3 regions of the Tepidimonas sp. HKU78 genome follow, and region 3 is predicted to be linked to each of the others. Evidence: predicted binding sites of a transcription regulator. Region 3 holds the regulator's gene; each other region holds the start of a gene.
What was found. Region 3 encodes HrcA, which represses chaperone genes, less so after heat shock. Its sites were predicted from a motif close to TTAGCACTCNNNNNNNNNGAGTGCTAA; they were not measured.

Region 1 (10,445 bases), 1.3 Mb from region 3:
GTGACAACGCTCATCGGAACCCGCACCCCCTTCAAAGCTTCCAACACCCATGAACCGACGCCGTGTTTTGTCGACCCTGACCGCCTCACTGGCCGCTGCGGGATGGCTCGCGTGGCCCGCGCACGCCGCTGACGGCTTGCGTGAGTTGGAGGCATTCCTGGCTGGTGTACAGCAGGGGCGGGCAACGTTTACGCAAACGGTGACGGCCCCGCTGCGCGATGGGGAAACCGTGGCCCGCACCCGCACCAGCCGGGGGGAGTTCACCTTTTTGCGCCCGGACCGCTTCCGTTTTCATTACACGCAGCCATTCGAGCAGCTCATCGTGGCCGATGGGCAGACGCTGTGGCTGTACGACCCGGACCTCAACCAGGTCACGGCGCGCCGTCAGGCCGAGGTGCTGGGCAACACGCCGGCGGCGCTGTTGGCCGCGGCAGCCGACCTGCGCTCGGTGCGCCAGGCGTTTACGCTGTCCGAAGCCCCGCCGCAAGACGGTCTGCGCTGGGTGGAGGCGGTGCCCAAGGCGCGCGATGGCCAGGTGCAGCGCATCCGCATCGGCTTTCGGCAAGGCGAACTCGAAGTGCTCGATATTCTGGACAGCTTTGGCCAGCGGTCGGTCATGCGCTTCGGTCCGCTGGAGCGGGCAGCGGGTTTGACCGCAGCGAGCTTTCGCTTCCAACCACCCGCAGGGGCTGAGGTACTGCGTCCGTGACCGCGGTCACGCACGTCCCGCTGGCCGAGCGGCTGCGCCCGCGCAGCCTGGGCGAGGTCGTCGGTCAGGCCCACCTGCTCGGCGACGGCATGCCGCTGCGGCTGGCCTTCGAGAGTGGCCGACCGCACAGCTGCATCCTGTGGGGGCCGCCTGGCGTGGGCAAGACAACGCTGGCGCGCTTGATGGCCGACGCGTTCGATGCGCAGTTCATCGCCATCAGTGCGGTGCTGGGCGGCGTGAAAGATATCCGGGATGCGGTCGAGCGGGCCGAAGCCGCGCGTGCCGGGCTGCATCCCCAGCCCACCATCGTTTTCGTCGACGAGGTGCACCGCTTCAACAAAGCACAGCAGGACGCGTTTTTGCCGCACGTGGAAAGCGGCCTGTTCACCTTCGTCGGTGCCACGACGGAAAACCCCAGTTTCGAAGTCAACGCGGCGCTGCTGTCGCGCGCGACCGTGTATGTACTGCAGCCGCTGGCCGATGCCGACTTGCAAGCCTTGATCGACCGCGCACTGGCCACGGCAGAAGTGCCCGCGCTGGACGCGGCGGCCCGCCAGCGGCTGGTGGCTTACGCCGACGGCGACGCCAGGCGACTGCTGAACACGCTGGAGACGGTCGCCATGACCGCGCGAGCCCAAGGCCTGTCGGGGGTGGATGAGGCCTGGTTGCTGCGCACGCTGGGCGAGCGCCTGCGCCGCTACGACAAGGGCGGTGACCAGTTCTACGACACCATCAGCGCGCTGCACAAAAGCGTGCGCGGCTCGGATCCGGATGCGGCGCTGTACTGGCTGGTGCGCATGCTCGACGGTGGGGCCGATCCGCGCTACCTGGCACGGCGCCTGATCCGCATGGCCGCCGAGGACATCGGGCTGGCCGACCCGCGCGCGCTGCGCCTGGCGCTCGACGCAGCGGAGGTATATGAGCGCCTGGGCAGTCCCGAAGGCGAGTTGGCGCTCGCCGAGGCCACGGTTTACCTGGCGGTGGCGCCCAAGAGCAATGCCGTCTACCGGGCGTATCAGACGGCGCGCACCTTCGTGGCGCGCGAGGGCACCCGGCCGGTGCCGCTGCACCTGCGCAATGCACCCACGCGGCTCATGAAGGCACTGGGTCACGGTGAAGGCTATCGCTATGCGCACGACGAACCCGATGCCTTCGCCGCGGGCGAGCGCTACTTCCCCGACGGCGTGTCGGCCACGTTTTATCAACCGGTGCCTCGTGGTTTGGAGATCCGCATCGGCGAGCGACTGGCCGAGCTGCGGGCGCGTCAAGCGCAGGCCGTGGCGGGTCAGGCGCCGGTGGAGGATGCTAAATAAGCCGGACTAATGTTCCGTCACTTGTATTGATGAAAGTCGTACAACAGGTGTCGGCGGCCCGAAGTTTGCAGGGTAAACCCTAGGTTTTGACGGGCAGCCTAGGGCAAACACGCAGCGGTACGCCACGGGCCCTTGGCTACAATCGCGCCCACCGAACCCGCCCCAAGGCCCGATCCCGGCCGGAACTGGCGGGTTTTTTGCTAGCCCGGGTGGCCAGCCGCCGCTGGGGTTGGTGGTTCCTCATCACGGAGAGCTCTCATGGATGTATTGCTACAGCAGATCATCAATGGTCTGGTCCTGGGCAGCATGTACGCGCTGGTGGCGCTGGGCTACACCATGGTGTACGGCATCATCGGGCTGATCAATTTCGCCCATGGTGACGTGCTCATGATTGGCGCGCTGACCAGCTGGACCATCATCGTTCAGGCGCGCGAGGCCATGCCCGGCATGCCCGGTTGGGCGTTGCTGATCTTGGCCGCACTCATTTCGATGGTGGTGTGCGCGGTGCTCAACTTCTCGATCGAAAAGCTCGCGTACAAGCCGCTGCGCAACTCCCCCCGGCTGGCGCCCCTGATCACCGCCATCGGTATGAGCATCTTGCTGCAGACGCTGGCGATGATCATCTGGAAGCCCAACCCCAAGTCGTACCCGACGCTGCTGCCGAGCGAACCTTTCCATCTGGGCGGCGCGGTGATCTCGCCGACGCAGGTGATGATTCTGGCCACGACGGCCATTGTGTTGTCGCTGCTGATGTTCGTGGTCAACAGGACCAACCTGGGGCGTGCGATGCGTGCCACGGCGGAAAACCCGCGAGTGGCTGGCCTCATGGGCATCAAGCCCGACGTGGTGATCTCCGCCACCTTCATCATCGGTGCGATGCTCGCGGCCATTGCGGGCATCATGTGGGCGTCCAACTATGGCACGGTGCAGCATTCCATGGGCTTCATGCCGGGCCTCAAGGCGTTCGTTGCGGCCGTCTTTGGCGGTATTGGCAACTTGGCGGGGGCAGTCGTCGGCGGCATCTCGCTGGGCCTCATCGAGTCGCTCGGGGCGGGCTATCTGGGGCCGCTGACCGGCGGCTTTCTGGGCAGCCAGTACTCCGACATTTTCGCCTTCATCGTGCTGGCCATCGTGCTGATCTTCCGCCCCTCCGGCCTGCTGGGCGAGCGCGTGGCGGATCGTGCCTGACGTGGCCGCACGCAAGGAGATGAACATGAGTCAATCGAAAACCTCTACCAAGCTGATGGTGTTCGCGCTGGCGGCCGTTGGCCTGCTGGTGCTGCCGCTGCTGTTGCAAGCCACCGGCAGCAATTCGTGGGTGCGCATCGTCGACGTGGCGCTGCTGTACGTGATGCTGGCGTTGGGCCTCAATATCGTGGTGGGCTTCGCCGGCCTGCTTGATCTGGGCTTCATCGCGTTCTTCGCCGTCGGCGCCTACCTGTACGCCCTGCTCGCGTCGAGTCACTTGGCGGACAACTTTCCCGCCATCGCCGCGATGTTCCCCAACGGGCTGCACATCAGCTTCTGGATCGTGATCTTCCTGGCAGCGCTACTGGCGGGCTTGACGGGCCTGCTGTTGGGCTACCCGGTGCTCAAGCTGCGCGGTGACTATCTGGCGATCGTGACGCTGGGGTTCGGCGAGATCGTGCGTATCTTCATGCTCAATCTGGACCGCCCAATCAACATCACCAATGGGCCCAAGGGTATCGCGGGCGTCGATGCGGTGACGGTGTTCGGCCACAACATGGCGCAGCCGCTGCAGATGTCGCTCGGCGATTGGACCTTCACTTTCCAGTCGGTCACGATGTATTACTACTTGATTCTGTTCTTCGTGGTGCTGACGGTGGTGGTGGCGTATCGCTTGCAGGATTCGCGCATCGGCCGCGCCTGGATGGCGATTCGCGAGGATGAAATCGCCGCTAAGGCGATGGGCATCAACACGCGCAACCTGAAATTGGCGGCGTTTGGTACTAGCGCCACCTTCGGCGGCGTGGCCGGTGTGCTGTTTGCCTCGCTCATGCGTGGGGTCTATCCCGAGTCGTTCATCCTGATGGAGTCGGTGATGATCGTCGCGATGGTGGTGCTGGGGGGACTGGGCCACATCCCGGGCGTGATCTTGGGTGCGCTGTTGCTGGCGGGCTTGCCCGAGCTGCTGCGCCATATGGCGGGGCCGCTGCACCATCTGACCGACGGGCGGCTCGCGCCGGAGATCCTGCGTCAGCTGCTCATCGCGCTGGCCATGATCATCGTCATGCTGCTGCGCCCGCGCGGCCTGTGGCCCGCGCCCGAGCATGGCAAGTCGCTGAGCAAGTGAGGAGCCCGACATGACCGACACTATTCTCAAAGTCAGCGGCGTCTCCAAGCGCTTCGGCGGTCTGCAGGCGCTCTCGGACGTCGGCATCGAAATCAAGCGCGGCCAGGTCTATGGCCTGATCGGCCCCAACGGCGCGGGCAAGACGACGTTCTTCAACGTGCTGACCGGGCTGTACACGCCTGACAGCGGCACCTTCGAGCTCGACGGCAAACCGTACACCCCGACGGCGGTGCATGAAGTGGCCAAGGCGGGCATCGCGCGCACCTTTCAAAACATCCGCCTGTTTGCCGAAATGACCGTGCTCGAAAACGTCATGGTCGGCCGGCATGTGCGCACGCGCTCCAACATCATCGACGCCATCCTGCGCACGCCGCGCTTCAAGGGCGAAGAAAAAGCCATCGCCGAGCGAGCCATGGAGCTGCTGGAGTACGTGGGCATCGCCAAGTACGCCGACTACAAGGCGCGCACGCTGTCGTACGGCGACCAGCGGCGCCTCGAGATCGCGCGTGCGCTGGCGACGGACCCCAAGCTGATCGCGCTGGATGAACCGGCCGCGGGCATGAACGCCACCGAAAAGGTGCAGCTGCGCGAGCTGATCGACCGCATCCGCCACGACAACCGCACGATCCTGCTCATCGAGCACGACGTCAAGCTCGTCATGGGGCTGTGCGACCGCGTCACCGTGCTCGACTACGGCAAGCAGCTCGCCGAGGGCACACCGGCGGAGGTGCAGCGCAATCCCAAGGTCATCGAGGCCTACCTGGGCACCGGAGGACACTGAAATGGCCAATACCCTGCTCAAAGTCACGGGTCTGAAGGTTTCGTATGGCGGCATCAAGGCCGTCAAGGGTATCGATCTGGAGGTGCGCGAGGGCGAGCTGGTGACCCTGATCGGCTCCAACGGCGCGGGCAAGACCACGACCATGAAGGCCATCACCGGCATGTTGTTGGCCGAGGCCGGTGATATCACCTACCAGGGCCAGCCCATTCGCGGTATGGGTTCGTGGGACTTGGTCAAGCGCGGCCTGGCCATGGTGCCCGAGGGGCGAGGTGTGTTCACGCGCATGACCATCACCGAAAACCTGCTCATGGGCGCGTACGTGCGCGACGACAAGGCCGAGATCCAGCGTGACATCGACCGCATGTTCGAGCTGTTTCCGCGCCTGAAGGAGCGCCGTGACCAGCTCGCGGGCACCATGTCGGGCGGGGAGCAACAGATGCTGGCCATGGCACGCGCCCTCATGAGCCGGCCGAAGCTGCTGCTGCTCGACGAGCCGTCGATGGGCCTGTCGCCCATCATGGTGGACAAAATCTTCGAGGTGGTGCGCGACGTGCACGCGCAGGGCGTGACCGTGCTGTTGGTGGAGCAAAACGCTCGCCGCGCGCTGCAGGTGGCTGACCGGGGCTACGTCATGGACTCGGGCGAGATCATCATGGTCGGTGAGGCCAAAGCCATGCTGGACGACCCCAAGGTGCGCGCGGCGTACCTGGGCGAAGCCGCGATCGCCTGACACTCGGGGCTACGCAGCTGGGCACCCACCGACGGCGGGTCGATCCCGGGCGGAGCCTACAATCGAGGGTTTTGCGGTACCCACCGCAGGACCCTTTCTTTTCGTGCACAGCCATGACCGATCACGAGCATCGACCCCCCGCCGACGGCGCCAGCGAAAACCAGCTGATGGCCGAGCGCCGCGAAAAGCTGCAGGCGCTGCGCGCCGCCGCCGCGCAGGGGGCGGGGCCCGCGTTCCCCAACGACGTGCGTCCGCAACACACGGCCGAAGGGTTGCAGGCCGAATACGGCCACATGAGCAACGAGCTGCTCGAACCCCTGCAGGCGCGCGTGAGCGTCGCTGGGCGCATGATGCTCAAGCGCGTCATGGGAAAGGCCAGTTTTGCCACCATCCAGGACGCCTCGTTCGGCCCGACCGGGGGGCGCATCCAGCTCTACCTGACCAAGGATACACTGGGCGAGGCCACCTATGAAAGCTTCAAACACTGGGATCTCGGCGATATCCTGTACGCCGAAGGCACGGTGTTCAAGACGCGCACGGGCGAGCTCTCCATCAAGGCCGACCGCCTGCGCTTGATCGTCAAAAGCCTGCGCCCGCTGCCGGACAAGTTTCATGGGGTCCATGACCCGGAGCTCAAGGTCCGCCAGCGCTACGTCGACCTGATGACCGACGTCGCGGCTCGCCAGCGCTTCGTGGCGCGCAGCCAGGCCGTCACCGCGGTGCGCGACTTCATGGTGCAGCACGGCTTCCTGGAAGTCGAGACCCCCATGCTGCATCCCATTCCTGGCGGGGCCAACGCCAAGCCGTTCGTCACCCACCACAATGCGCTCGATCAGGACATGTACCTGCGCATCGCGCCGGAGCTGTACTTGAAGCGGCTGTTGGTGGGCGGGTTCGATCGCGTGTTCGAGATCAACCGCAACTTCCGCAACGAGGGGATCAGTGTGCGCCACAACCCCGAGTTCACCATGATGGAGTTCTACGCGGCGTACTGGAACCACGTGGACATGATGGCCTTCACCGAGCGGCTCATCCGGCACGTAGCGCACACCGTGTGCGGCAGCGGCCGGCTGGTCTACCAGGGGCGCGACGTGGACCTCGACGCCCCGTTCGAGCGCCTGACCATTCGCGAAGCCATCCTGCGCCACACCGACGCGGGCGAGCGCGTGGACGACCCGGATTGGTTGCGCGAGCAGTTGCGCCGCCTGGGGGTCGACCCCGTCAAGGAGCGGCTCGATCGCCGCAGCCTGCCCGGGCTGCAGGTGTTGTACTTCGAGGAGACGGTCGAGGACAAGCTCTGGCAGCCCACGTTTATCTGCAACCATCCGACCGAAATTTCGCCGCTGGCGCGGGCGAGCGACACCGACCCTAGCATCACCGAGCGCTTCGAGCTCTACATCACCGGGCGCGAGGTGGGCAACGGCTTTTCCGAGCTCAACGACCCCGAAGACCAAGCCGCCCGTTTTCACGCCCAGGTGGCCAACAAGGACGCGGGCGACGACGAGGCGATGTACTTCGACGCCGACTACATCCGCGCGCTGGAGTACGGCATGCCGCCGGCAGGCGGCTGTGGCATCGGCATCGACCGCCTGGTCATGCTGCTGACCGACAGCCCCAGCATCCGCGACGTGATTTTGTTCCCCGCGCTGCGGCGCGAGGAGTGAGGGGCCGGCCAGGGCTTAGGCGTACGCCTCCAACGCCTTGCGCAGCTTCTTGAGCGCCGCGGCCTCGATCTGGCGGATACGTTCGGCGCTGACGCCGAATTCCTCTGCCAGCTCGTGCAGCGTGGCGCCGCCGCTGCCATCGTCTTTGACCTGCAACCAGCGCGCCGTGACGATGCGCCGCGAACGCTCATCCAACTGGGCCAGCGCGTGCTCGATGCCTTCCGAGCTCAGGCGCTCGCGTTCGCGCGCCTCCAGCACCGCCGTCGGCTCGTGGCGCTGATCGGCCAGATACGCGATGGGGGCGTGGTGGTCTTCTTGGTCATCCTGCGGCAGCGGGTCGAGCGCGACGTCCGTGCCCGACAGGCGGGCTTCCATCTCGATCACGTCTTCGCGACGCACGTTCAATTCGCGGGCGACGGTGTCGATCTCGGCCTCCGTCAGGCGTTCGCGCCCCACGGCATCGTCATCGGCGTCGGCCTTGAAGCCGCGCTTGAGCGAGCGCAGGTTGAAAAACAGCTTGCGCTGCGCTTTGGTGGTGGCCACCTTGACCATGCGCCAGTTGCGCAGGATGAACTCGTGGATCTCCGCTTTGATCCAGTGCACCGCGTAGCTGACGAGTCGCACCCCCTGCGCGGGGTCGAAGCGCTTGACAGCCTTCATCAGGCCGATGTTGCCCTCCTGGATCAGGTCTGCCTGCGGCAGGCCGTATCCCAGGTACTGGCGCGAAATCGCCACCACCAGCCGCAGGTGCGACATGACCAGCTTGCCGGCGGCCTCCAAATCCTGTTGCTCGCGCCAGCGCCGGGCGCATTCGCGCTCCTCCTCCGCGCTGAGCATGGGGATCTGGTTGACGGCGCGGATGTAGGCATCCAGGTTGCCCAGCGGTGGCAACACGAGCGCGCGGCTCGACCACGAGGCGGCCGGCAGCGTCTGGGTGGCCGGGGCGAGGGCAAGCGTCGTGGACATGGGATCTCCTCTCCTGTGGGTTTCCATATTAGCACTCTCTTTGATCGAGTGCCAGTCGTCCAAGTTCCCCAAGCGATGGGCGCGATGCCCAACATCCCGCCAGGGAAATGCCGCTGCCCGGGCTTGACGCCCCACCGCCATTCGGCGACGCTGCGCCCATGGCAGTGATCTGGCGTTTTTTGGGTTGGGCAGCAGACGCCCGTGCGTGGCGTGGCGTGGGCCGCTGAGCGCTGGCTTGGCTGGCTCTATTTCTGTTTTGCCGAGCCCGGCGCGGACGGAGAGGGCAACGCGACCGCGCTGGCGCGCGCGGTGCTGGCACCCGATGCGACCCGCTTGCAGGAGGTGCAGGTCATCTTTCGGCAGCGGCCACGGCACGAGGGCCGATTGCACTTTGGCTACCGCATCGTGGAGGCGCCGGACGGCTGCTGCGGTTGTTGCCAGCGCCCTGACCGGCTTAGAGACCACACGCGGCGCTGCGCGTACACTTGGTGGATATGTCCCGAAATGTCCTGACCTTGCAACAGGCGGTGCGCGCGCACCCGGTGCTGGCCGATGTGGCCGAGCGCGCCTGGGCCTCGCGCCGCCTGTTACAGCGCGTGGCCGTGCATTTGCCCCCGGCGCTGCGGCCCTTGGTGACGGCGGGTCCGCTGGAGGAAGGTGTGTGGTGCCTGCTGGCGGCCAATCCATCGGTGGCGGCCAAGGTGCGCCAGCTCACCCCTGTGCTGCTGGCGGCGGCGCGTGCGGCCAATGCCGAGGTGCAGGTGCTGCAGGTGCGCGTGGCGGGCCGATCGACATAGCCGCGCCGGCAGGGCGCCGGCAGGTTCCACGGTGCGACTTGCTACAGGGCTACAATGGCCATATGACTGACCCGGGGCGCCGCTGTGCCGCGGGCTCGGTATCGGTTGCGCGCCGCCGTGGGCGGGGTGGCGACCTCGTCATCGTTTTCTTTGAGCCGCACGCCTGGCGGGCCGTGCGGTGGGGTTTGTATGGCCATCCCTTTTCTGACCAAGATTTTCGGCAGCCGCAACGATCGGCTGCTCAAGAGCTACCGCAAGACGGTCGAGCGCATCAATGCGCTGGAAGCCTCGTACGCCATGCTGACGGACGAGCAACTGCAGGCCAAGACGGCCGAGTTCCGCCAGCGGCTGGCCAATGGCGAGTCACTCGATGCGCTGCTGCCAGAGGCATTCGCCACCGTGCGCGAGGCGAGCAAGCGCGTCATGAAGATGCGCCACTTCGACGTGCAGCTCATCGGCGGCATCGCGTTGCACCAGGGCAAGATCGCCGAGATGCGCACCGGTGAGGGCAAGACGCTGACGGCGACACTGCCGGTGTACCTGAACGCGCTGACCGGCAAGGGCGTGCATGTGGTCACCGTCAACGACTACTTGGCCAACCGCGACGCGCAGTGGATGGGCAAGCTCTACCAGTGGTTGGGGCTGAGCGTCGGGGTCAATTTGCCGTTGATGTCGCGCGAGCAAAAGCAAGCCGCCTACGCTGCCGACATCACCTACGGCACCAACAACGAATACGGCTTCGACTACTTGCGCGACAACATGGTCTATGAGGCGCGCGACCGCGTTCAGCGCGGGCTGCACTACGCCATCGTGGACGAGGTGGATTCGATCCTGATCGACGAGGCGCGCACGCCGCTCATCATCAGCGGCCAGGCCGAGGACCACACCGAGCTGTACCAAAAGATCAAAACCCTGGTGCCGCACCTGAAGCGCCAGATCGGCGAGGCCGACCCGCGCACAGGCGAAGGCGTGATCGAGCCGGGCGACTTCACGGTCGATGAGAAGTCGCACCAAATCCACCTGACCGAGCAAGGCCACGAGCGGGCCGAGGAATTGCTCACACAAGCTGGCCTGCTGCCCGCGGGGGCATCGCTGTACGACCCGTCCCATATCACGCTGCTGCACCATTTGGTGACGGCGCTCAAGGCGCAGCATCTGTACCACCGCGACC
Region 2 (10,445 bases), 1.4 Mb from region 3:
GCGCGCTCGCGGGTGCGCCGCGCATCGTGCCGTTTGGCGTCAACATGCTGGGGCCGGTGCTGATCCGCTACGGGACCGAGGCCCAGAAGCGCCACTGGCTGCCGCGCATTCTGGACGGCAGTGACTGGTGGTGCCAGGGCTATTCCGAGCCGGGGGCGGGGTCGGATTTGGCATCGCTGCAGACGACCGCGGCGCGCGAGGGCGACCATTACATCGTCAACGGGCAAAAAACGTGGACCACGCTCGGGCACTACGCGAACCGCATGTTCTGTCTGGTGCGCACCGACCGCCAGGCCAAGCCGCAGGAGGGCATCAGCTTCTTGCTGCTGGATCTGGACAGCCCGGGCGTAGAGGTGCGGCCCATCCTGACGCTGGACGGCGAGCACGAGGTCAACGAGGTATTTCTGAGCAACGTGCGCGTGCCGCTGGATCGGCTGGTCGGCGCCGAAAACCAGGGCTGGACGATCGCCAAATACTTGCTGACCTACGAGCGCACCAACATCGCTGGTGTGGGGTTGTCGCTGGCCGCGCTGCAGCGGCTCAAGGTCATCGCGCGGGCGGTGCACAAGGGGGGCAGGCCCCTGATCGAAGACCCGCTGTTCGCGGCGCGCCTGGCGCGGGTCGAGATCGACTTGGATAACCTCCAGACCACCCAATTGCGGGTGCTGGCCGCAGTGGCTGGCGGTGGGGCGCCGGGGCCGGAGAGTTCGTTGCTCAAGATTTTGGGTACGCAGATCCGGCAGGAGATCCAGAGCCTCATGCGCCGCGCCGTCGGGGTGTATGCCCTGCCCTGGATCGACGAGGCGCTGACGCTGGAGGGGGCCGATCAGGCGGTCGGGCCGCCCGGGGCGGCCAGTGCCGCGACGCAATATTTCAACCTGCGCAAGCTGTCGATCTTCGGCGGCTCCAACGAGATTCAAAAAAACATCATCGCCAAGGCGGTGCTGGGGCTTTGACGGGGGTGCGACATGGATTTTTCGCTGACCGATGACCAGCGTATGCTGGCCGATTCGCTGCAACGCTACCTCGCGCAGCGCTATCTATCCTTTGGCACGTCGGCACGCCGCGTCCGCATCGCCGCTGGGGTACGACGCGCAGGTGTGGCGCGACTTGGTGGAGCTGGGCGCGGTGGCGGCGCTGTTGCCACCTGAGGTGGACGGGCTGGGCGGCGGGGGCTTCGACATCATGACGGTCTTTGAGTGCGTCGGGCGAGCCTTGGTGGTCGAGCCGTTGCTGGGTTCGCTGGTGGTGGGGCAGATGCTGGCCCACGCCGATGCGTCAGCGCTCAGAGACCCGCTGCTGGTGGATATCGCCCAGGGCGCGGTGGTGGCGCTGGCGCACCACGAGCCCGATGGGCCCGTCGAGCCGACCGCCATCGCCACCACGGCGCAGCGCGATGCCGGCGGCTGGGTGCTCGATGGCCACAAAGCCGTGGTGCCCCATGGCGGGCAGGCCAGCGGTTGGCTGGTCTCGGCGCGACTCGGTGGTGGGGCGCGGGACGCCGAGGGGCTGGCACTGTTTTGGGTGCCCCGCAGCGCGCCCGGCGTGACGGTGCGAGCCTATCGGCGCGTCGATGGTGGAGCCGCCGCTGATCTGGTGCTGTCGGCCGTGCCGCTGCCCATCGATGCGCGGGTGGTGGGGCCCGCGCACGCCGCGCCCGTGCTGGCCCACGGGCTGGCGTGTGGCACCCTGGCTTTGTGCGCCGAGGGGCTGGGTGCCATGGAGGCGGCCTTTGCCATGACGCGCGAGTATTTGCAAACGCGCCGTCAATTCGGGCGCCCCATCGGCAGCTTTCAAGCCCTGCAGCACCGGGCGGTGGATCTGTGGATGGCGGTGCAGCAAGCGCGCTCGGCCGTCATCAACGCGGCAGCCGCGCTCGATGATGGCGATACGCATGAACGCGACCGACGCATCGCTGCCGCGAAGGTCACCATCGGGCGCAGCGGGATTCAGTTGGCCGAGGAGAGCATCCAACTCCACGGTGGCATGGGCATGACCTGGGAGCTGCCGCTGGCGCACTACGCCAAACGCCTGGTCATGATCGACCACGAATACGGCGACGAAGATCACCACTTGGCGCGCTTCATGGCCCTCAGCCGCGAGCGTGAGGCGCGGGGGTGAGCGCACCGGTCCGAAGCGCCGGAAACCCGGCTGTCGTGGGACGATCCACCTGCCATGCGTATCGCCGCGACCCCGAAGTCAACCCGTTCGCGAGGGCGCTGGCGTTGGCCTGTGCCCTTGGGGGGCGGCGTCGCTGGCATGCATGGTATCGGGCGGAGCAACTGCCCGCGATCGTGGAACTGCTGCAACGATGGCAAGGACTGGCCACTGGCATGCCCGGCTGGATGCCGCGCAACGCCGCTGGTGCGCGTGCTGTGGGCGCGCACCTGGCGCTCGCCCGATCCCGAACTCGCCGCCTACCAGGATGCACTGTGGCGTGCAGGGTGCCGCTGGTTGGCCGATTGGCACGAGCGGCAGGCCACACCCGAGCAACGCGCCCGCGCCGTGTCCCGGTTGCAGGCGTATGAGCGCGAGGTCCGGGCCCTGTTGAACGACCGCGGTATCGATGACCGCGCGATCGGTGTCGCCAGCCGGCCATGAAAAAACCCGCTGAGGCGGAAACGTCCCCAGCGGGTTTTTTGCCGACTCGCCGGGGGCATCGCCCCCGCGAGTGGTCAGGATGTGATGTGCCGTGGTCGGCTGCTCACATGTCCATACCCATGCCGCCCATGCCGCCGCCAGCCGGCGCCGGGGTTTCGGCCTTGGGCGTTTCGGCAACCATGCACTCGGTGGTCAGCATCAGGCCAGCCACCGACGCCGCGTTTTGCAGCGCGGTGCGGGTCACCTTGGTCGGGTCCAGAATACCCATCTCGATCATGTCGCCATAGGTGTCGTTGGCGGCGTTGAAGCCGAAGTTGCCCTTGCCTTCGAGCACTTTGTTGATCACGACCGAGGGCTCGCCACCGGCGTTGGCCACGATCTCGCGCAGGGGCGCTTCGACGGCCTTCATCACCAGTTTGATACCCGCGTCTTGATCGGGGTTGGCGCCCTTGAGCTCACCCACGGCCTGACGGGCGCGCAGCAGCGCCACGCCACCGCCGGGCACGATGCCCTCTTCGACTGCGGCACGGGTGGCGTGCAGCGCGTCTTCGACACGGGCCTTCTTCTCCTTCATTTCGACCTCGGTGGCCGCCCCCACCTTGATCACCGCCACACCGCCGGCCAGCTTGGCCACGCGCTCTTGCAGCTTCTCGCGGTCGTAATCGCTGGTGGCTTCTTCGATCTGCACGCGGATCTGCTTGACGCGCGCCTCGATGTCCTCGGCCTTGCCCGCGCCGTCGATGATGGTGGTGTTTTCCTTGGCCACTTCGACGCGCTTGGCCTGACCCAGGTCAGCCAGCGTGACTTTCTCGAGCGTGAGGCCAACTTCTTCGGCGATGACCTTGCCGCCGGTCAGGATGGCGATGTCCTCCAGCATGGCCTTGCGGCGATCGCCGAAGCCCGGGGCCTTGACCGCGCACACCTTCAGGATGCCGCGGATGGTGTTGACCACCAGCGTGGCCAGCGCCTCGCCTTCGACGTCCTCGGCAATGATCAGCAGCGGACGGCCGGCCTTGGCCACTTGCTCCAGCGCGGGCAGCAGGTCGCGAATGTTGCTGATCTTCTTGTCGTGCAGCAGGACGTACGGGTTCTCCAGCACGCAGACCTGCTTGTCCGGGTTGTTGATGAAGTAGGGCGACAGATAGCCGCGGTCGAACTGCATGCCTTCGACGACATCCAGCTCGTTTTGCAGGCTCTTGCCGTCTTCGACGGTGATCACGCCTTCCTTGCCGACCTTGTCCATCGCATCGGCGATGATCTGGCCGATCGACTCGTCGCTGTTGGCCGAGATGGCGCCGACCTGGGCGATTTCCTTGCTGGTGGTGGTGGGCTTGCTGATCTTCTTGAGCTCGGCCACCAGCGCCTCGACGGCCTTGTCGATGCCGCGCTTGAGGTCCATCGGGTTCATGCCAGCGGCGACGTACTTCATGCCCTCACGCACGATGGCCTGGGCCAGCACGGTCGCGGTGGTGGTGCCGTCACCAGCGTTGTCGCTGGTCTTGGACGCCACTTCCTTGACCATCTGGGCGCCCATGTTCTGCAGCTTGTCCTTGAGCTCGATTTCCTTGGCGACCGACACACCGTCCTTGGTCACGGTGGGGGCGCCGAACGAGCGCTCGAGCACCACGTTGCGGCCCTTGGGGCCCAGGGTCACTTTGACGGCGTTGGCCAGGATGTTCACACCCTCGACCATGCGATGGCGCGCATCAGCGCCGAAAACCACGTCTTTGGCTGCCATAGTTCAGATTCCTTTGCAAATGAGTGAGTGATGGACGTCAGACCACGGGGGTCGGGATCACTTCTCGATGACGGCAAACAGGTCGTCTTCCTTCATGACCAGCAGCTCTTCGCCGTCGACCTTGACGGTTTGGCCGCTGTACTTGCCGAACAGCACGCGGTCACCGACCTTGACGCTCAGGGGCTTGGTCTCGCCCTTGTCGTTGGTCTTGCCGGGACCGACGGCCAGCACTTCGCCTTGATCGGGCTTCTCGGCCGCGTTGTCCGGGATCACGATGCCCGAGGCGGTCTTGGTCTCGTTTTCTAGACGCTTGACGATCACGCGATCGGCGAGAGGACGAAGTTTCATGCGATCTCCTGTCGAAAGGACGATGAGAGGAAGTAGAAGAGGAAGAGCGAGCGGCGGATGCCGTGTGTTAGCACTCACCGCTGACGAGTGCTAATGATAGGGCCTTGGCGACGTGTTTTCAAGGGGGGCTGCGCGGGGCAACAAAAAAGCCCGCACTCGGGCGGGCTTGGGAGCATTCTTGGTGGCGCTTCAGGGATTCGAACCCCGGACCTGCGGATTATGATTCCGTCGCTCTAACCGGCTGAGCTAAAGCGCCAACGAGGGCCGCATTATAGCGAAAAACCAACCGGCTGCCGTGGCCGTCAGCGGTGGCGGAACTGCGGCGTGCGCTTCTCCAGGAAGGCGGCCATGCCTTCTTTTTGGTCTTCGGTGGCGAACATGGCGTGGAACATGCGGCGCTCGAACGCCAAGCCGTCGGCCAGCGACCCCTCGAAGGCGCGGTTGATGGCTTCCTTGGCCGCCAGCACGGCCAGCCGGGGCATGGCCGCGATCGACAGCGCCATCGCCATCGCCTCGTCCATCAGCTTGTCCAGCGGCACGACGCGGCTCACCAGCCCGGCACGCTCGGCTTCAGCGGCATCCATCATGCGGCCCGTCAGCGCCAGCTCCATGGCCTTGGACTTGCCGATCGCGCGCGGCAGCCGCTGCGTGCCGCCGGCGCCCGGGATGACGCCGATCTTGACCTCGGGCTGGCCAAAGCGCGCGTTGTCGGCAGCGATGATGATGTCGCACATCATGGCGACCTCACAGCCGCCACCCAGGGCGAAGCCGGCGACGGCTGCGATGACCGGCTTGCGCACGTGGCGCAGCGCCTCCCAGTTGCGGGTGATGTACTCGCTGCCGTAGACGTCCGAGAAGGTGTAGCGCGCCATGGCGGCAATGTCGGCGCCGGCGGCGAAGGCCTTTTCGCTGCCGGTCAGCACGATGCAGCCGATGGCGTCGTCGGCGTCGAACGCCTTGAGCGCCTGGCCCAACTCGGTCATGAGCTGGTCGTTGAGCGCGTTGAGCTGCTTGGGCCGGTTGAGCGTGATGACGCCGACCGGGCCTTCGGTGTGGATCAGCAGGGTTTCGTAGGTGGGGGTGGTCTCGCTCATGTGGGAGTCCTCGGGACGGGGTGGCACAATGGAAAACGAAATCGAGATGGGGTGTGACGCAGCGACTGTAGCGCAAGCTGCCCGCCGTGCTTGCCCCCTAACCAGAGGAGACGATGGATGACCACGACGCTTGCCGAGACGCCCCCGGCCGACGAGATCCGCTTCGAGCGCCGCGGCGCGGTCGCGCTGCTCACGCTGAATCGCCCGCAGGCACTCAACAGCTTCACCCGTTCCATGCACCGCGCGTTTCAGCAGGCGCTGGCCGAGGTCGAGGCCGACCGCAGCCTGCGCGCGCTGGTGCTCACCGGCGCGGGGCGTGGCTTTTGCGCCGGGCTGGACTTATCGGAGCTGGACTTCACGCCTGGCCCCGAACAGATGGAGCGCGCCAACCCGGGGCCGGTGATCGACGAATGTTTCAATCCCAGCGCGCGCGCGCTGATGAACCTGCGCGTGCCGACGGTGGCCGCGGTCAACGGCGTGGCCGCAGGGGCGGGGGTGTCGCTGGCGCTGACCTGCGACCTCACGATTGCCGCGCCGCACGCCAGCTTCGTACAGGCGTTCAGCAAAATCGGGCTGATTCCGGATGCGGGGGGCAGTTGGCTGACCGTGGAGCGCCTGGGCTTGGCGCGTGCCATGGGTCTGGCCTTGCTGGGGGACAAGTTGTCCGCCCAGCAAGCCAAAGACTGGGGTTTGATTTGGGACGTGGCCGACGACCCGCTGGCGGCGGCGCTGGCGCTGGCCGAGCGGCTGGCGGCCATGCCCACGCGCGCGCTGGTGGCCACGCGCCATTTGCTGCGCGGCGCGCTGCAGCGCTCGTTCGAGCAGCAGCTCGAGGTCGAGCGCGACCTTCAGTCGGCGCTCGGTCGCACGCACGATTACGTGGAGGGTGTCACCGCTTTCTTGCAGAAGCGCGCGCCGCAGTTCCGCGGCGAGTAGGCCGCGCAGCGGCAGGCGGTCGCGTGCCCGGCCCCATGAGGGGGTGGCGGCTATCGGCGCCGGGCAGCAGCTGCACCGCCACGGCCGGTGGTGGCCAACTCAGCGTGCAGCGCAGCACGCGGCCATCGCGCACCACCCAGGCCGTCAGCGGCTCACCGGCGGTCAATCCGCGGGCGTGCAGCGCGACGTCGTCGAGCCGGCGCACGCGCCAGACCTCCCGGGCGCGCTCGACGGCCAGCCACTCGTCGCCGGCGGCCATGCCCGCCGCTTCGGCGGCACTGCCACGCAGCACGTTGCGCAGCCGCACGCCCTGGCTCTCGTCCACACGCACGCCCAGTTGCTGGGCGAGTGGGGCGGGTTCTTCCTGCCAGCGTATGCCGCCACGCTCCAGCAGTGGCCGCAGCGGCAGCTCGTCGGTGCCGTGGACCCAGGCGTCCAGTTCGGCGTCCAGGCGGCGTGCGGCCAGTTGGCGCAGCACGGTGCGCAGGTCAGCTTCGCGCATGGGGCCGCCGTCACAACGCTGCCACAGCGCGCGCATCACGTCGTCCAACGTGGCGCGGCCCTCGGCGCGCAGCGTCAGGTCCAGACACAGCGCCACCAGGGCCCCCTTGGTGTAGTAGCTGACGGTGGCGTTGGGTGTGTTTTCCTGCACGCGGTAGTATTTGATCCAGGCGTCCCAACTGGCCTGCGCCACGCTTTGCACGTGGCGGCCGGGGGTTTGCAGCACTTGGTTGATCGTCTTGGCCAGCAGCTGCAGGTGGGTCGGGGCGTCGATGAGGCCCGCGCGCAGCAGCAACAGGTCGTCGTAGTAGCTCGTGAAGCCTTCGAAAAACCACAGCAGCTCGGTGTGGTTTTCGCGGTCGTAGTCGTAGCGGGTGAACTCGCGCGGGCGCAGCCGCTTGACGTTCCAGGTGTGAAAGTATTCGTGGCTGATCAGTCCCAGTAGCGTGGTGTAGCCGTCGCTGGCGCGCAGCGCGGTCGAGGCAGGCTGATCGGGCAGCGGCTGCAGGGGCAGGTCGGTGCGTGCACACACCAACGCGGTGCTGTGGCGGTGTTCCAGGCCGCCGTAGCCGTCGTGCGTGGCCTGCAGCAGGAAAACGTAACGGTCGATGGGCGGAGTGCCGCGCGGGCCATGCCACAAAGTCATGGCGGCCTCGCAGATATGGGCGGTGTCGCGCAGCAGCCGCTCGCCGTCGAACCCGGCGGGTGCGCCGCTGACCACGAATCGGTGCGGTACGCCGCGCACCGTGAAGTCGCCGCACCAGAAGTCGCCCATCGCCACCGGGCTGTCGGCCAGTTCGTCGTAGCCGGCGGCCCAGTAGGGGCCGAACCCATCGCCCTCGGCCCAGCGCCAGCGGGCGGAGGCCGCGTGCCGGGTGCGGCCGCTGGGCAGCGGCCGCAGCGCCGTGGCCACGCGCCAGCCGCGTGTCCAGCGGTTGGGCCGCAGCGTCAGCGTGTGCGGCTCGTCTTCGCGGCCATGCACGCGCAGGCACAGGCTGGTGGGGTTGAAGAAGCCGCGCTGCGCGTCCAGGTACGCGGTGCGCACCGAGGGGTCGAAAGCATAGACCTCGGCCGTCAGCTCCAGCGTCGCTGCGCCGTCGTCCAACTCGGCCTGCCAGGTGTTTTTGTCCAGAGCGCGCAGGGCAACGGGCCGACCGTCCGCGGTGGCGCGCAGGGACAGCAGGTGTTGGGCGAATTCGCGCACCAAATAGCTGCCCGGGATCCACACCGGCAGGCTCACACGCTGGCACGGCGCGGGGTGGTCGACTACCAACGTCACACGCCACAGGTGGGCGTGGGCGTCGGCCACTTCCACCGTGTAGCGGAGGGCGGCTGCCGTGCGCGCGGCGTCGCGGCTCATTTGCCGGCAGCGCTGGCTTGCGCCAGCAGGGGTTCCAGGCGGTCCAGCCCCACCGCGCCGGGCACGCGCGTGCCGTTGGCCAGGATGGTGGTGGGCGTGCCGGTGATGCGGTATTTTTGCCCAAAGGCGAGATTGCGTTCCAGGGCCGTCGTGTCACACTTGGCGTCCGCCTTGGGCTCGGGGGGCACCACGCTGCGCTGCATCCAGTCGTCCCAAGCCTTGGCGCGGTCTTTGGCGCACCAGATGGCACGCGACTTTTGCTCGGAATCCTTGCCCAGCACCGGGTACAGAAAGGTGTGGATGGTGACGTTGTCGAGCTTGGCCAGGTCGCGCTCGAAGCGCTTGCAGAAGCCGCAGTTGGGGTCGGCAAAGACGGCCAGTTTGCGCTGGCCGTTGCCGCGCACGACCGTGAACGCGTCCTTGAGCGGCAGGTCGTCGAAGGCGATGGCGGTGAGCTTGTCCAGCCGCTCCTCGGTCAGGTTGACGCGGGCGCGGGTGTCGATGAGCACGCCCTGGATCAGGTAGTTGCCCTCGGCGTCGGTGTAGAGCAGGTCGGTGCCGTTGAGCCGGACCTCGAACAGACCGCGCATCGGGGTGGGGCGCACTTCGTCGATGCGGGGCAGGTTGGGCAGACGCTCGCTCAGGTTTTTGCGGATGAGGGCCTCGTTGGCGTGCGCGGCCGGGGCCAGCAGCGCGATGCCCAGCAGCCCGGCAGCCAAAACGGGGGGCGACGCAAGAGACGAAAGACGGATCATGTGGACGTTCTCGGAGGAGGGCGCGAATACTGGGCGCCGTTCAGGGGTGGGGGGCGACGGGTTGCCCCGCTGCCTGTTGGATGAACCAGCGTTTGATCGGTTCCAGCCGGTCCACCGCGCGCAGGCCCCAGCGGCGCAGCGTGGCCAGCCGCTCGTCGGGGTGGCCGAACAGGCCGTACAGCGTGTCGGTGGCCAGCAGCATGGCCGCCACGGGCGCGGCGCGTGCACGCTCGTAGCGCCGCAGCAGCCGCCAGTCACCCAGGGAGCGCCAGTACTCGCGCTCGCGCAGCACGCGCGCCAGCTCGGCCACGTCGCCCAGCCCGACGTTGAGGCCCTGCCCGGCCAATGGGTGCATGGCGTGGGCGGCGTCGCCTGCCAGCGCCAGGCCCGGGCGTACCCAAGGGCGGGCGATGGACAGCTCCAGCGCCCAGCCCGCGGGCTGGCCTTCGAGCTGCATCGCACCCAGCGCGCCGCCGCAGGCGTCTTGCACCGCCTGCGCCAGTGCCTCGGCGGGCCAGGCCAGCCGCTCGGCCGCACGCGCGTGCGGCACCGACCACACCAGGGCGACGGTGTGCCCCTGCGTCCCGTCCAGCGGCAGCAGCGCCAGGATCTCATCGTCGCGAAACCACTGCCGCGCCACGGCCCCGTGCGGGCGCTCGCAGCGCAGCCGGGCGGCGATCGCGGTGTGCGGATACGGGCGCGTGTCGTAGGCGAAGCCTTCGGCCGCGCGGGTGGCGCTGCGTCGGCCCTCGCAGATCACGGTCAACGCCGCGCGCGGCCGCTGGCTGCCGTCGCCGACGAGCCGCTCGATGCCCGGCTGATACGCCAGCGCCTGCGCCAGCGTCTCCTCCAGCACCGGCACGTCCACGATCCAGGCCAGTGGTGCGCCGCCGTCGGTGTCGAAGCGCACGGCCGCCGCTGCATCGGTAACGGGCACGAGCGGCGGCGCATCGGCGTCGGCCACCCACATGTGGTGCACTGGCGTGGCGGCGCGCTCGTCGGTCGGCCACGCGCGCACCGACTCGAGCAAAGCGCGCGAGGCGGCGTTGAGCGCGTAGGCTCGGATGTCGGGGGTGGCGCCGCCCGCTGGGGGCGCGCGCTCGACCAGCGCC
Region 3 (10,445 bases):
TTGCGTCGAAACAGGGGCATGGTCATTCGCTCAATGAGGGGTCGCCGACAGCGCCGTGCCGTCGGCGGGCGGCGCCCAGCCGCCGCCCAGGGCTTTGATGAGTCGGACGTGATCGGTCGCCCACGCGGTGCGGGCCGCGGCCAGCTCGCCTTGTACGGCCAGCAAGGTGCGCTGCGCGTCGAGCAGGGTGCGGTAGTCGATCAGTCCGGCGCGGTAGCGTTGGCTGGCCAGTGCTTCGGCCTCGGCGGCGGCCGCCACCGCCGCCTGCAGGTGGCCCAGCCGCTCGCGATCGGCGGCGAGCGCAACCAGGGCGTTTTCGACATCGCGCAACGCGGCCAGCAACACGCCTTGCAGCGCGGCGCGGGCCTGCTCGATGGCGGCCTCTTGCGCGCGCACCTGCGCTTGCGCCGCCCCCCCATCGAACACCGACGCGGCCAGCGCCAACGCCAGGCTTCGCGTCAGCGCAGCAGCGTCGAACAACTCGGTCACGCGCGGCGCGGCCAGGCTCAAGGTGCCACCCACGTTCAGCGTCGGCCAGCGCGCCGCCTGCGCCTGGCGGCTGCGCGCAAACGCGGCCTGCAGGCGCGCCTCGGCGGCGGCCACGTCGGGGCGCTGGCGCAGCACGTCCACCGGCACGGGCAACGACCACGCAGCGGGCGGCTCGGGGGGCGCGGCGGGCGGCTCGGGCACGGCCACACCCGGCGCCTGGCCGGCCAGCACCGCCAGCGCATGGCGAGCCTGCCGGGCCGACGCCTGTAGCGCGGGAATGCTCGCGCGCACCTGCTCGACGGCCGCGCGTGCGGTCTGTACGTCCAGGTCGGAGGCCAGCCCCGCCTGGGCGCGCCACTGCGTCAGCTGCAGTGCCTCTTCCTGCGCGCGCAGGTTCTCTTGCGTGACGCGCAGGCGCTCGCGCAGCCCCCATATCTCCCAGTAGGTCGTGACCACCTCGGCCGCCAGTGTCACACGTACCTGCCCCAGCGCGGCCTCACTGGCCTGCATGTCGGCCTGTCCGGCCTGCAGTGCTGCCGCACGGCGGCCGAAGAGATCGATCTCCCAGCTCGCATCCAGCTTCGCACCCAGGTTGGTGCGCGCCACCGCATCGCCCGTCTGCGCGCGCTGCGCCGACGCCCCGGCGCCGAGTGACGGCCCCGTGGCCGCCTGCGCCACATCGCGCAGCGCGCGCGCCTGGGCAACGGCAGCCAACGCGGCGGCGACATCCGTATTGGCCCGCAGCGCGCGCTCCACCCAGTCGGTGAGCACCGGGTCGCCCCACGCCGTCCACCAGCGCGAATCGATCGCCGCCACCACTCCGGGCGCCCCTGGCGCGTCGGACGACCACTGGGCAGGAATGGTCACCTTCGAATCCAACGGCGGTGCCGCGGCCGGGGAGACGGCACACCCGGCCAACGCGTAGGCCGCACCGACGAGACTGGCGACGATGCGAATCGCATGAGGAGCGACGAAGGTTCGATGCATGGATCGCCCTAGGATACCGATCCGACGTGAAGCGCGCCTGATGCGTCGGTAAAGTGGTGTGTCTGCGCTGGGGTACCGGCGACGATCACCTGACGCACCACACGCTCATCGGCCAGCATGACCCAGGCGAACAACCATTCCGCCAACGACGCGGCCTGAGCCGTGCGCCGCGCCAGCAAGGGGATGGCCTGCGCATCGAGCACGACGAAGTCCGCCTCGCTGCCCGGCGCCAGCGATCCGATCACCCCGTCCAGCCCCAGGGCGCGCGCCGCACCGGCCGTGTGCTGCCACCACAAGTCGACGGCCGACAGGCTCAGACCCACTTTCGGCTGGCCATCGCCACGCACGGCGGCGCGCGCGACGGTATAGGCCGCGCGCATGGTGACGAAGGGGTCGAAGCTCATGCCCCCGCCCACATCGCTGGCCAGGCCGTGGCGCACGCTGCCCGCGCGCGCTGCCGCATAGTCGAAGAAGCCGCTGCCCAAGAACAGGTTGCTGGTGGGCGACACCGCAATCGCCGCGCCGGTCTGAGCCAGCAGCGCGCGGTCGGCGTCGTCCAGGTAGATGCCGTGCGCATAGACGGCGCGCGGGCGCAGCAGCCCGAAGCGCTCGTACACCGCCAGATAGCTGCGATCGTGCGGGTATAGCTCACGCACCCAGCGCACCTCGTCGACATTTTCGGCGACATGCGACTGCACCCACACATCGGGGTAGCGCGCCGCCAACTCGCCCGCGCCGCGCAGCTGCGCATCGCTGCAACTGGGCGCAAAGCGCGGCGTGATGGCATAACCCAGCCGCCCACGCCCGTGCCAACGCGCGATCAGCGCCTCGGTATCGGCCAGCGAGCGCTCGGTCTCGTCGCGCACGCCGTCGGGGCTGTGGCGGTCCTGCAGCACCTTGCCCGCGATACAGCGCAAGCCCCGCGCGCCCGCTTCGATCAGCAGCGCGTCCACCGACACCGGGTGCGAGGTGGCAAAGGCCAGCGCCGTGGTGACGCCGTGGCGCAGCAGCTCGTCGACGAAAAAGCGCGCGACCTCGGCCGCATGATCCGCGTCGGCGAACCGAGCCTCGTGCGGGAAGGTATAGCGCTCCAGCCACGGCAACAGGCCGTCGGCGGGCGAGCCGATGACGTCCGTTTGCGGGTAGTGGATGTGCAGGTCGATGAAGCCGGGCGCGATCAAGCAGCCGCGACAGTCGGTCACGGCAGCGTCCGGATACGCCGCGCGCAGGGCATCGGCCGGTCCGACCGCCACCACGCGCTGCACCCCGTCGGCGTCGGCTGCGGTGACCAGCCAACCGTCGGGCTCGAAGTGAACATGCGGCTCGTCCGTGTGCGGATCGAACCAAAGGATTGCACCATGCCATGCTTGCATGGCGCCTAGCTTAGCCGCTTCGCGCGGCATGGGCGTGACATCGCATCGATTCACCCCTTAAGATGGCGCTGCGGCACATGCTGCTGGCGCCACCAGCCGTATGGCCCCACTAGCATCGACACGCCGTACCATGCCCCCAGCAACAGCACGATGGTGGGACTGGTGGGCCAGTCGGTGCGGTACGACAGCCACAGCCCCAGCAGCGACAAGACGGCCGCCATCAGCACCGCTGCCACCAGTAGCGGCTGCAAGCGCCGAAACCAAAACCGCGCCGCCGCGGCAGGCAACACCATCATGGCCACCGCCATCAACGTGCCCAAGGCATGGAAGGCCGCGACCAGATTGATCACCACCAGCGCCAGAAACCCGTGGTGCGCCGCCGCCCCCCAACGGCTGACGCCGCGCAAAAACGCCGGATCGACACACTCCATGACCAGCGGCCGCCACAGCCCGGCCAACCCCACCAGCGTCAACGCCGCCACTGCCGCCAGCAGCCCCAGCACCGACGCCTCCAGCGCCAGCACCGAACCGAACAACACGTGCAGCAGGTCGATTTGCGTGCCGCGTACCGACAGGATCAACACCCCCAGCGCCAGCGAGGTGAGATAAAACGTGGCCAGCGCAGCGTCTTCGCGTATCACCGTGTGGCGCGCCACCACGCCGGCGGCAGCCGCGACCACCAGCCCGCCCACGATGCCGCCAGCGGTCATCGCGGGCAGCGACAGCCCGGCCAACCAATAACCGATGGCCGCACCGGGCAAGATGGCGTGCGACATCGCATCGCCCATCAGGCTCATGCGGCGCAGCATCAAAAAAACCCCCACGGGCGCCGCGCCCAGCGCCAGCAGCACGCACCCCAGCGCGGCGCGCTGCATGAAGCCGAACTCCAACCCCGTGGCCGCGCCCAGCCAACCCATCAGCCCCTCAATGCCGGTGAGCATGCGAGGACTCCTCGGCAGCGTTGGGCTCGGACACGTCGCACAGCTCCGCCTGCTCGTCGAACGCCTCCTGCAAGCGGCGCGCGCGCAGCAGGTTGGCTTCGGTCAGCACGGCCTGGGTGGGCCCGTGCGCCACCAGCTCGCGCGCCAGCAGCGTCGTGGTCGGAAAAACCGCACGCACCAGCGCCACATCGTGCAGCACCGCGATCACGGTACGCCCGGCCTCGTGCCAGCGCTGCAGCACACACACCAAATCTTCCAGCGTGCGCGCGTCCACCCCAGTAAAGGGCTCGTCGAGCAATACCACGGGCGCATCTTGCAGCATCAGGCGCGCAAACAGCGTGCGCTGAAACTGCCCACCGGAGAGTGTGTCGAGCGTGCGCCGCTCGAAGCCTTGCAGACCCACGGCCTCGATCGCCTGCTGCACCCGCTGGCGCTGCACCAGCGTGGGGCGCCGCCAGACGCCCAGCTCATGCCACAGGCCCATCAATACCAGCTCGGCAACGGTCACAGGGAACGACCGGTCCACCTCACTGATCTGCGGCAAATACGCGACCTGATGGGGCGAAACCCCGGTCACACGCCCGCGCATCGGGCGCAGCCGCCCCGCCACGCATTTGAGCAAGGTGGACTTGCCCGCACCGTTCGGGCCCACCACGGCGGCCAAGTCGCCGCGTCGCCAGCGCAGGCTGACGTGGTGCACCGCCGGGTGACGCTCATACCCAGCGGTCAGGTCACGCAGTTCGATGTCGGCCGGATAGGGCATGGACGTCCTGGGCACCCGCAGTGGGACACCCCAACCGGGCGCACCACGGAAAAAAGGCCAGTCCATTGGACTGGCCTTGCATGTTTGGCGCGGCTGGCAGGATTCGAACCCACGACCCCTTGGTTCGTAGCCAAGTACTCTATCCAACTGAGCTACAGCCGCTTACTGAAGCCTGCAGTATACACCAGTTTTGGGACGTTCCTGACATTGTCGACGCCGCTACTGACCGACTGGCCATGCGGTGTCTGGCTGAATGACACTCTGAGCCGACAACCGGTCCGGTGCGGACACTGAAAGTGCTTCCTACACCGTGTCTACACATCCCAAAGCAACCCACGTGCGCCGCGGGTACAACTTTGGGGAAAGCCGCGTCACCCATTGATTTTCCTGGTAGGCCGTGCAGGGCTCGAACCTGCGACCAAGGGATTATGAGTCCCCTGCTCTGACCAACTGAGCTAACGGCCCCAGCGGAGGCCTGCATTGTACGGGGCGGCGACGGCCAGTGGGCACGCTTTACGCGCTATGCTTGCGGATCGACCCTTGGGGAGGATGCCGACATGACCAACGAATCCTTGCTGCTGGCCGCCGTCGGGCTGGGCCTGCTGGGTGTGGCTTTGCTGCTCGTGCTGCTGCTGCGTCGGCCGCGCTTCGAGACACCGGCCGACTTGGCGGCCCGCCTGGGGCTGCTGGAGCAGCAAATGCAGGCGCTGCTGCAGACGGGCGCCCGGCTCGACGCCGGGGTGGAGCGGCTGCACACCCGGCTCGATGAGTTCACGGCGGCCACGGCCGAGCGGCTGGAGGCATCGCGCCAGACGCTCGACGCCAAACTCGACCGCACCGTGGAAGAAGCGCGCCAAGGTCGACAGGAACTGGGGCAGGCCACACAGACCACGCTGGAAGCGCTCAAGCGCGACGTCTCCGCCCAGTTGGGCGCGATGTCGCAGGCCCTGAAGGACCAGCTCGAAGCAACGGGCGGCCTGATGCACCGACAGTTTGCCGCGCTGCAGGATTCGGTGGCACAGCAGTTGCAGGCGATGGTGCAGGGGGCACAGCACAACTCGGAGCAGCTGCGTGCCGCGCTCAACGAGCGGCTGGCGGCCATCCAAGCCGACAACACCACCAAGCTGGAGGAGATGCGCCGCACCGTCGACGAAAAACTACACGCCACGCTGGAGCAGCGCCTGGGCGATTCCTTCCGCTTGGTGAGCGAACGGCTGGAGCAGGTGCACGCCGGCCTGGGCGAGATGAAGCAACTGGCCGGTAGCGTGGGCGACCTCAAGCGCGTCATGACCAACGTACGCGCACGCGGCACGTGGGGCGAGGTGCAACTGGGCGCGCTCATCGACAGCCTCTTGACCGTCGAACAATACGAGCGCAACGTGCGCACCGTCGAGGGCAGCAACGAGCTGGTCGAGTTCGCAATCAAGATGCCGGGGCGCCACGACCAGGAGACGGTGTGGCTGCCGATCGACTCCAAGTACCCGGTGGAGGACTATCAGCGGCTGCTGGACGCGCACGACAGCGGTGACAAAGACACGATCGCCCGGGCGACGCAGGCGTTTGCCAGTGCGCTCAAGGCCGAGGCGCGCAAAATCCGCGAAAAATACCTCAACCCCCCCAAGACCACTGACTTCGCGATCCTGTTCCTGCCCACCGAGGGGCTGTTCGCCGAGGCTTGCCGCATCCCCGGCATGGTCGAGACGCTACAAAACGAATGCCGCGTCGTGCTGGCAGGGCCCACGACGTTGGCCGCCATGCTCAACAGCCTGCGGCTGGGCTTTCGCACGCTGGCGATCGAGAAGCGCTCGTCCGAGGTGTGGGCCATCCTGGCCAGCGTCAAGACCGAGTTTGGCAAATTCGGCCAGATCATCGACGCCACGCGCAAATCGATCGACCAGGCGGCGCGCAAGTTCGACGACATCGGCGTGCGCACACGCGCCATCGAGCGCCGCCTGCGGGGCGTGGAGGCGCTGCCAGCCGACGCACCCTCCGGACTGGACGCGACCGACTGGCTGGCAGTGGACGACGATACCGCCTGAGCAGACTGCTAATGGCTTCGCGCGATCACTCCCCCCGACCCTGACTGAGCGCTTGCCCGACCAGCTTGGCGGTAATGTCGACGATTTGGATCATGCGGTCGTAGGGCATGCGCTGCGGGCCGATGACGCCCAAGGTACCCACGACTTGGCCGTCGACTTCATACGGCGCGCTGACCACCGAGAGCTCTTCGTATGGCACCACCTGGCTGTCGCCACCGATGAAAATGCTCACCCCGTCGGCCTGGGCCGAGATGTCCAGCAGCCGCATGACCTGGGTTTTTTGCTCGAACAAATCGAACAGCTTACGCAGATTGCTCATGTCGCGCGCAAAGTCGTCGACCTCCAGCAGGTTGCGCTCGCCCGCGATCACCACCTCGTCCGTCTGGGCCGCCTCGCTGCCGGCCTCCACCGCCTTGACCATCAGCCCCGCAATCTCGCCGCGCAGGGTATCCACCTCGTCGCGCAGGCGCGCACGCACCTCGTCGAGCGCCAGCCCGGCGTAGTGCGCATTCAGGTAGTTGGCCGCCGACTGCAGCTGATCTTGGGTAAATTCCGTCTGGGGGTGCAGGATGCGGTTTTGCACCTCCCCGTCGGGCGAGACCAGAATAACGAGCACGCGGCGCTCCGACAGACGCAGAAATTCGATGTGCCGAAACACGGCCGACCGCCGCGGCACCCGCACCACGCCCACGAAGTGCGACAGCTGCGACAGTAGCTGCGCCGCCTGGCTGAGCACTTGGCGCGGCTGGTCGGCCGCCAACGCCGGCGCGGGCAGGGCGTCGATGGTGGGCAGCTCGGCGCGCCGCACGGTCAGCATCGTGTCCACGAAATAGCGGTAGCCGCGCGGTGTCGGCACGCGCCCGGCCGAGGTGTGGGGACTGGCCACCAGCCCCAAGTCCTCCAGGTCGCTCATCACGTTGCGGATCGTTGCGGGCGACAGATCGAGCCCGGCCGCCTTGGACAGCGTGCGCGAGCCCACCGGCTGGCCGTCCGCTATGTAGCGCTCGACCAACGCCTTGAGCAGCAATTTGGAACGCTCGTCTAACATCATGGCACCGTCGCTTTCTCGTGTTGTAATTTGAGCATGAAACCGCCCACCGTGCAGCCCGCATCGCCCGTCGCGTCCGTGGACGGCAGTGCTGCGTTGCGCTTTGAGCGCGTGGCCCTGGTGGGCAAATACCACGCCAGTGGCAGCCGCGAGGCCCTGGAGCAGGTCGTGCACTTTTTGCACGACCAAGGGTGCGAGGTGACGCTGGAGCGAGAGACGGCGCACCACATCGGCCCGCTGGGGGATGGCACGCGCGACGTTGCGGGCATCGGCGCGCATTGTGACCTGGCACTGGTCGTCGGGGGTGATGGCACCATGCTGGGCATCGGCCGCCAGTTGGGGCCTTATGGTGTACCCCTCATCGGAATCAACCAGGGGCGGCTTGGGTTCATCACCGACATTCCGTTCGATCGGTTCGCCGACATCCTGCATCCCATGCTGCGCGGGGCTTACGAGGAAGAGCGCCGCACCCTCATGCACGCCGGCGTCTGGCGCGATGGGCATGGCGTGTTCGAGACCATCGCCATGAACGACGTGGTGGTCAACCGAGGGGGTGCCCCCAGCATGGTCGAGCTGCGCGTCGAGGTCGATGGCCACTTTGTGGCCAACCAGCGCGCCGATGGGCTCATCATCGCCTCGCCCACGGGTTCCACCGCCTACGCCCTGTCGGCCGGTGGCCCCCTGTTGCACCCCGCGATCGCCGGCTGGGTGATGGTGCCGATCGCGCCGCACACGCTGTCCAACCGCCCCATCGTGCTGCCCAGCGACGGCGAGATCGTGATCGAAGTGGTCGCCGGACGCGAACCCAGCGCGCACTTCGACATGCAAACGTTTACCAGCCTGCTGCCGGGCGACCGCATTGTGGTACGGCGCTCGGTGCACACGCTGCGGCTGCTGCACCCGGTGGGCTGGAGCTACTTCGATACCCTGCGGCGCAAGCTGCACTGGAACGAAGGGGTTGCCACATGACCCCCGTCAAGGAGACCGAGGCATGAGCTGGCTGCGGCTGGCGGTACGCGACTTCGTCATCGTGCGCTCGTTGGATCTGGAATTGGGCCCCGGATTCACGGCCCTGACCGGGGAAACCGGAGCGGGCAAGTCGATCCTGATCGATGCGCTCCAACTGCTGTTGGGCGGACGCGCGGAAGCGCACGTGGTGCGTGAGGGCGCGGCGCGCGCCGAGGTGGCAGGTGAGTTCGACGTGCCGCGCGCTGCCCTCGATTGGCTGCGCGAACAGGGGTTCGAGGTGGCCGCGGGCGAACCCGTGTTGCTGCGCCGCACCGTCGATGCGCAAGGCCGCAGCCGCGCCTGGATCCACGGCAGCCCGGCCACCGCCGCCCAGCTGCGGGCGCTGGGGGAATACCTGGTGGACATCCACGGCCAGCACGCGTGGCAGAGCCTGACGCGGGCGGACCGCGTGCGCGACTTGCTAGACCGCTACGCCCGGCTGGACACCTCGGCCCTGCAAGCGGCGTGGTTGGACTGGCGCAGCGCCGAGGCGGCGCTGGAGGCCGCCATCGCGGGCCAAGCCACGCGCGACGCCGAACGCGAGCGGCTGCAGTGGCAAATCGACGAGGTGGCGCGGCTCGCGCCCGGGGCGGACGAGTGGGACGAACTCAACCGCCAGCACGCCCGGCTGGCGCACGCGCAAACGCTGATCGACGCCGCGCAGAGCGCGCTGGCCGCGCTGGACGGCGACGAGATCAACGCCAGCGGGCTGATGGGTCGCGCCATCCACGCGCTGCGCGAGCAGGCGCACATCGAACCCCGCTATGCCGAGCTGGCCGACGTGCTGCAGCAAGCACTCGACCAGGTGAGCGACGCCTGCCGCGACTTGCAGCACCACGCCGCGCACACCGAACTGGACCCGGCCGCGCTGGCGGCCCTGGACGAGCGCCTGTCGCGCTGGCTGGCGCTGGCACGCCGCTACCGCTGCCCACCGCAAGAGCTGCACCAGCGCTGGCAGGACTGGCAGGCCCGCCTGCGCGAGCTGCAACGCGCAGCCGATCTGGATGCGCTGCGCGCCAGCGCTGAGCGGGCGCGTGCCGCTTTCCTGGCGCAGGCGCAGGCCGTCTCCCAAGCGCGGCAGCCCGCTGCCGCGAGGCTAGGCGCAGCCATCACCGAGGCGATGCAAGGCTTGGGCATGGCCGGTGGCCGCTTCGAGGTGCGGCTGGAGCCGCTGCCCGAGCCGCAGGCCAGCGGGCTGGAGCGCGTGGAGTTTTTGGTCGCAGGGCACGCGGGCACCACGCCGCGCCCGGTGGGCAAAGTGGCCTCGGGCGGTGAGTTGTCGCGCATCGCACTCGCGATCGCGGTCGTCACCAGCCAGTTGGGTGAGGCTCCCACACTGATCTTCGACGAGATCGACAGCGGTATTGGCGGTGCCGTGGCGCACACGGTGGGCCAGTTGATGGCGCGGTTAGGCGGCGACCGCCAGGTATTGGCTGTCACCCACCTCCCCCAGGTGGCCGCGTGCGCCCATCACCACCTGCACGTGAGCAAGACACGCGAGGGCGGCGCCACGGTCAGCCTGGTCACGCCGCTGGAGGGTGACGCGCGCGTCCAGGAGCTGGCGCGCATGTTGGGCGGCAGCGGCTCGGAGACCTCACTGGCCCACGCACGGGAGCTGCTGCAGCCATGAACCCACCGACCCAGCCCACGCCCAACGCCGACGCCGCCCCGCAGACGACGCCTGCCGCGGGTGGGCCGCTGCAGCTCGTGCTCATCACCGGCATGTCGGGGTCGGGCAAATCCGTGGCCCTGCATGCGTTGGAGGACTCGGGCTTTTACTGCGTGGACAACCTGCCG

Region 1: rpoH (RNA polymerase sigma factor RpoH) is a predicted target of HrcA. The motif match lies at 8,506-8,532, and genes of this name have one in related genera.
Region 2: groES (co-chaperone GroES) is a predicted target of HrcA. The motif match lies at 4,755-4,781, and genes of this name have one in related genera.

What each region holds. Positions count from the first base shown of each region.
Region 1 covers NZ_CP187547.1:16,889-27,333, reverse strand. The annotation lists gene lolA (outer membrane lipoprotein chaperone LolA) at 50-709, shown strand; gene ACPYIS_RS00130 (replication-associated recombination protein A) at 706-2,022, shown strand; gene ACPYIS_RS00125 (branched-chain amino acid ABC transporter permease) at 2,281-3,210, shown strand; gene ACPYIS_RS00120 (ABC transporter permease subunit) at 3,236-4,336, shown strand; gene ACPYIS_RS00115 (ABC transporter ATP-binding protein) at 4,347-5,117, shown strand; gene ACPYIS_RS00110 (ABC transporter ATP-binding protein) at 5,119-5,847, shown strand; gene lysS (lysine--tRNA ligase) at 5,961-7,511, shown strand; gene rpoH (RNA polymerase sigma factor RpoH) at 7,527-8,477, opposite strand; gene ACPYIS_RS00095 (PQQ-dependent sugar dehydrogenase) at 8,679-8,990, shown strand; gene ACPYIS_RS00090 (hypothetical protein) at 8,972-9,274, shown strand; gene secA (preprotein translocase subunit SecA) at 9,464-10,445, shown strand, end outside.
Region 2 covers NZ_CP187547.1:220,279-230,723, reverse strand. The annotation lists gene ACPYIS_RS01180 (acyl-CoA dehydrogenase family protein) at 1-956, shown strand, start outside; partial or broken gene ACPYIS_RS01175 (acyl-CoA dehydrogenase family protein) at 969-2,121, shown strand; gene ACPYIS_RS01170 (hypothetical protein) at 2,365-2,601, shown strand; gene groL (chaperonin GroEL) at 2,705-4,339, opposite strand; gene groES (co-chaperone GroES) at 4,397-4,687, opposite strand; tRNA gene ACPYIS_RS01155 (tRNA-Met) at 4,867-4,943, opposite strand; gene ACPYIS_RS01150 (enoyl-CoA hydratase) at 4,990-5,781, opposite strand; gene ACPYIS_RS01145 (enoyl-CoA hydratase-related protein) at 5,899-6,717, shown strand; gene ACPYIS_RS01140 (M61 family metallopeptidase) at 6,671-8,578, opposite strand; gene ACPYIS_RS01135 (DsbC family protein) at 8,575-9,333, opposite strand; gene ACPYIS_RS01130 (FAD-dependent oxidoreductase) at 9,374-10,445, opposite strand, start outside.
Region 3 covers NZ_CP187547.1:1,610,881-1,621,325, reverse strand. The annotation lists gene ACPYIS_RS08175 (efflux RND transporter periplasmic adaptor subunit) at 1-20, opposite strand, end outside; gene ACPYIS_RS08170 (efflux transporter outer membrane subunit) at 31-1,476, opposite strand; gene guaD (guanine deaminase) at 1,485-2,849, opposite strand; gene ACPYIS_RS08160 (metal ABC transporter permease) at 2,900-3,790, opposite strand; gene aztA (zinc ABC transporter ATP-binding protein AztA) at 3,774-4,553, opposite strand; tRNA gene ACPYIS_RS08150 (tRNA-Arg) at 4,639-4,715, opposite strand; tRNA gene ACPYIS_RS08145 (tRNA-Ile) at 4,942-5,018, opposite strand; gene rmuC (DNA recombination protein RmuC) at 5,111-6,592, shown strand; gene hrcA (heat-inducible transcriptional repressor HrcA) at 6,618-7,640, opposite strand; gene ACPYIS_RS08130 (NAD kinase) at 7,671-8,609, shown strand; gene recN (DNA repair protein RecN) at 8,632-10,278, shown strand; gene rapZ (RNase adapter RapZ) at 10,275-10,445, shown strand, end outside.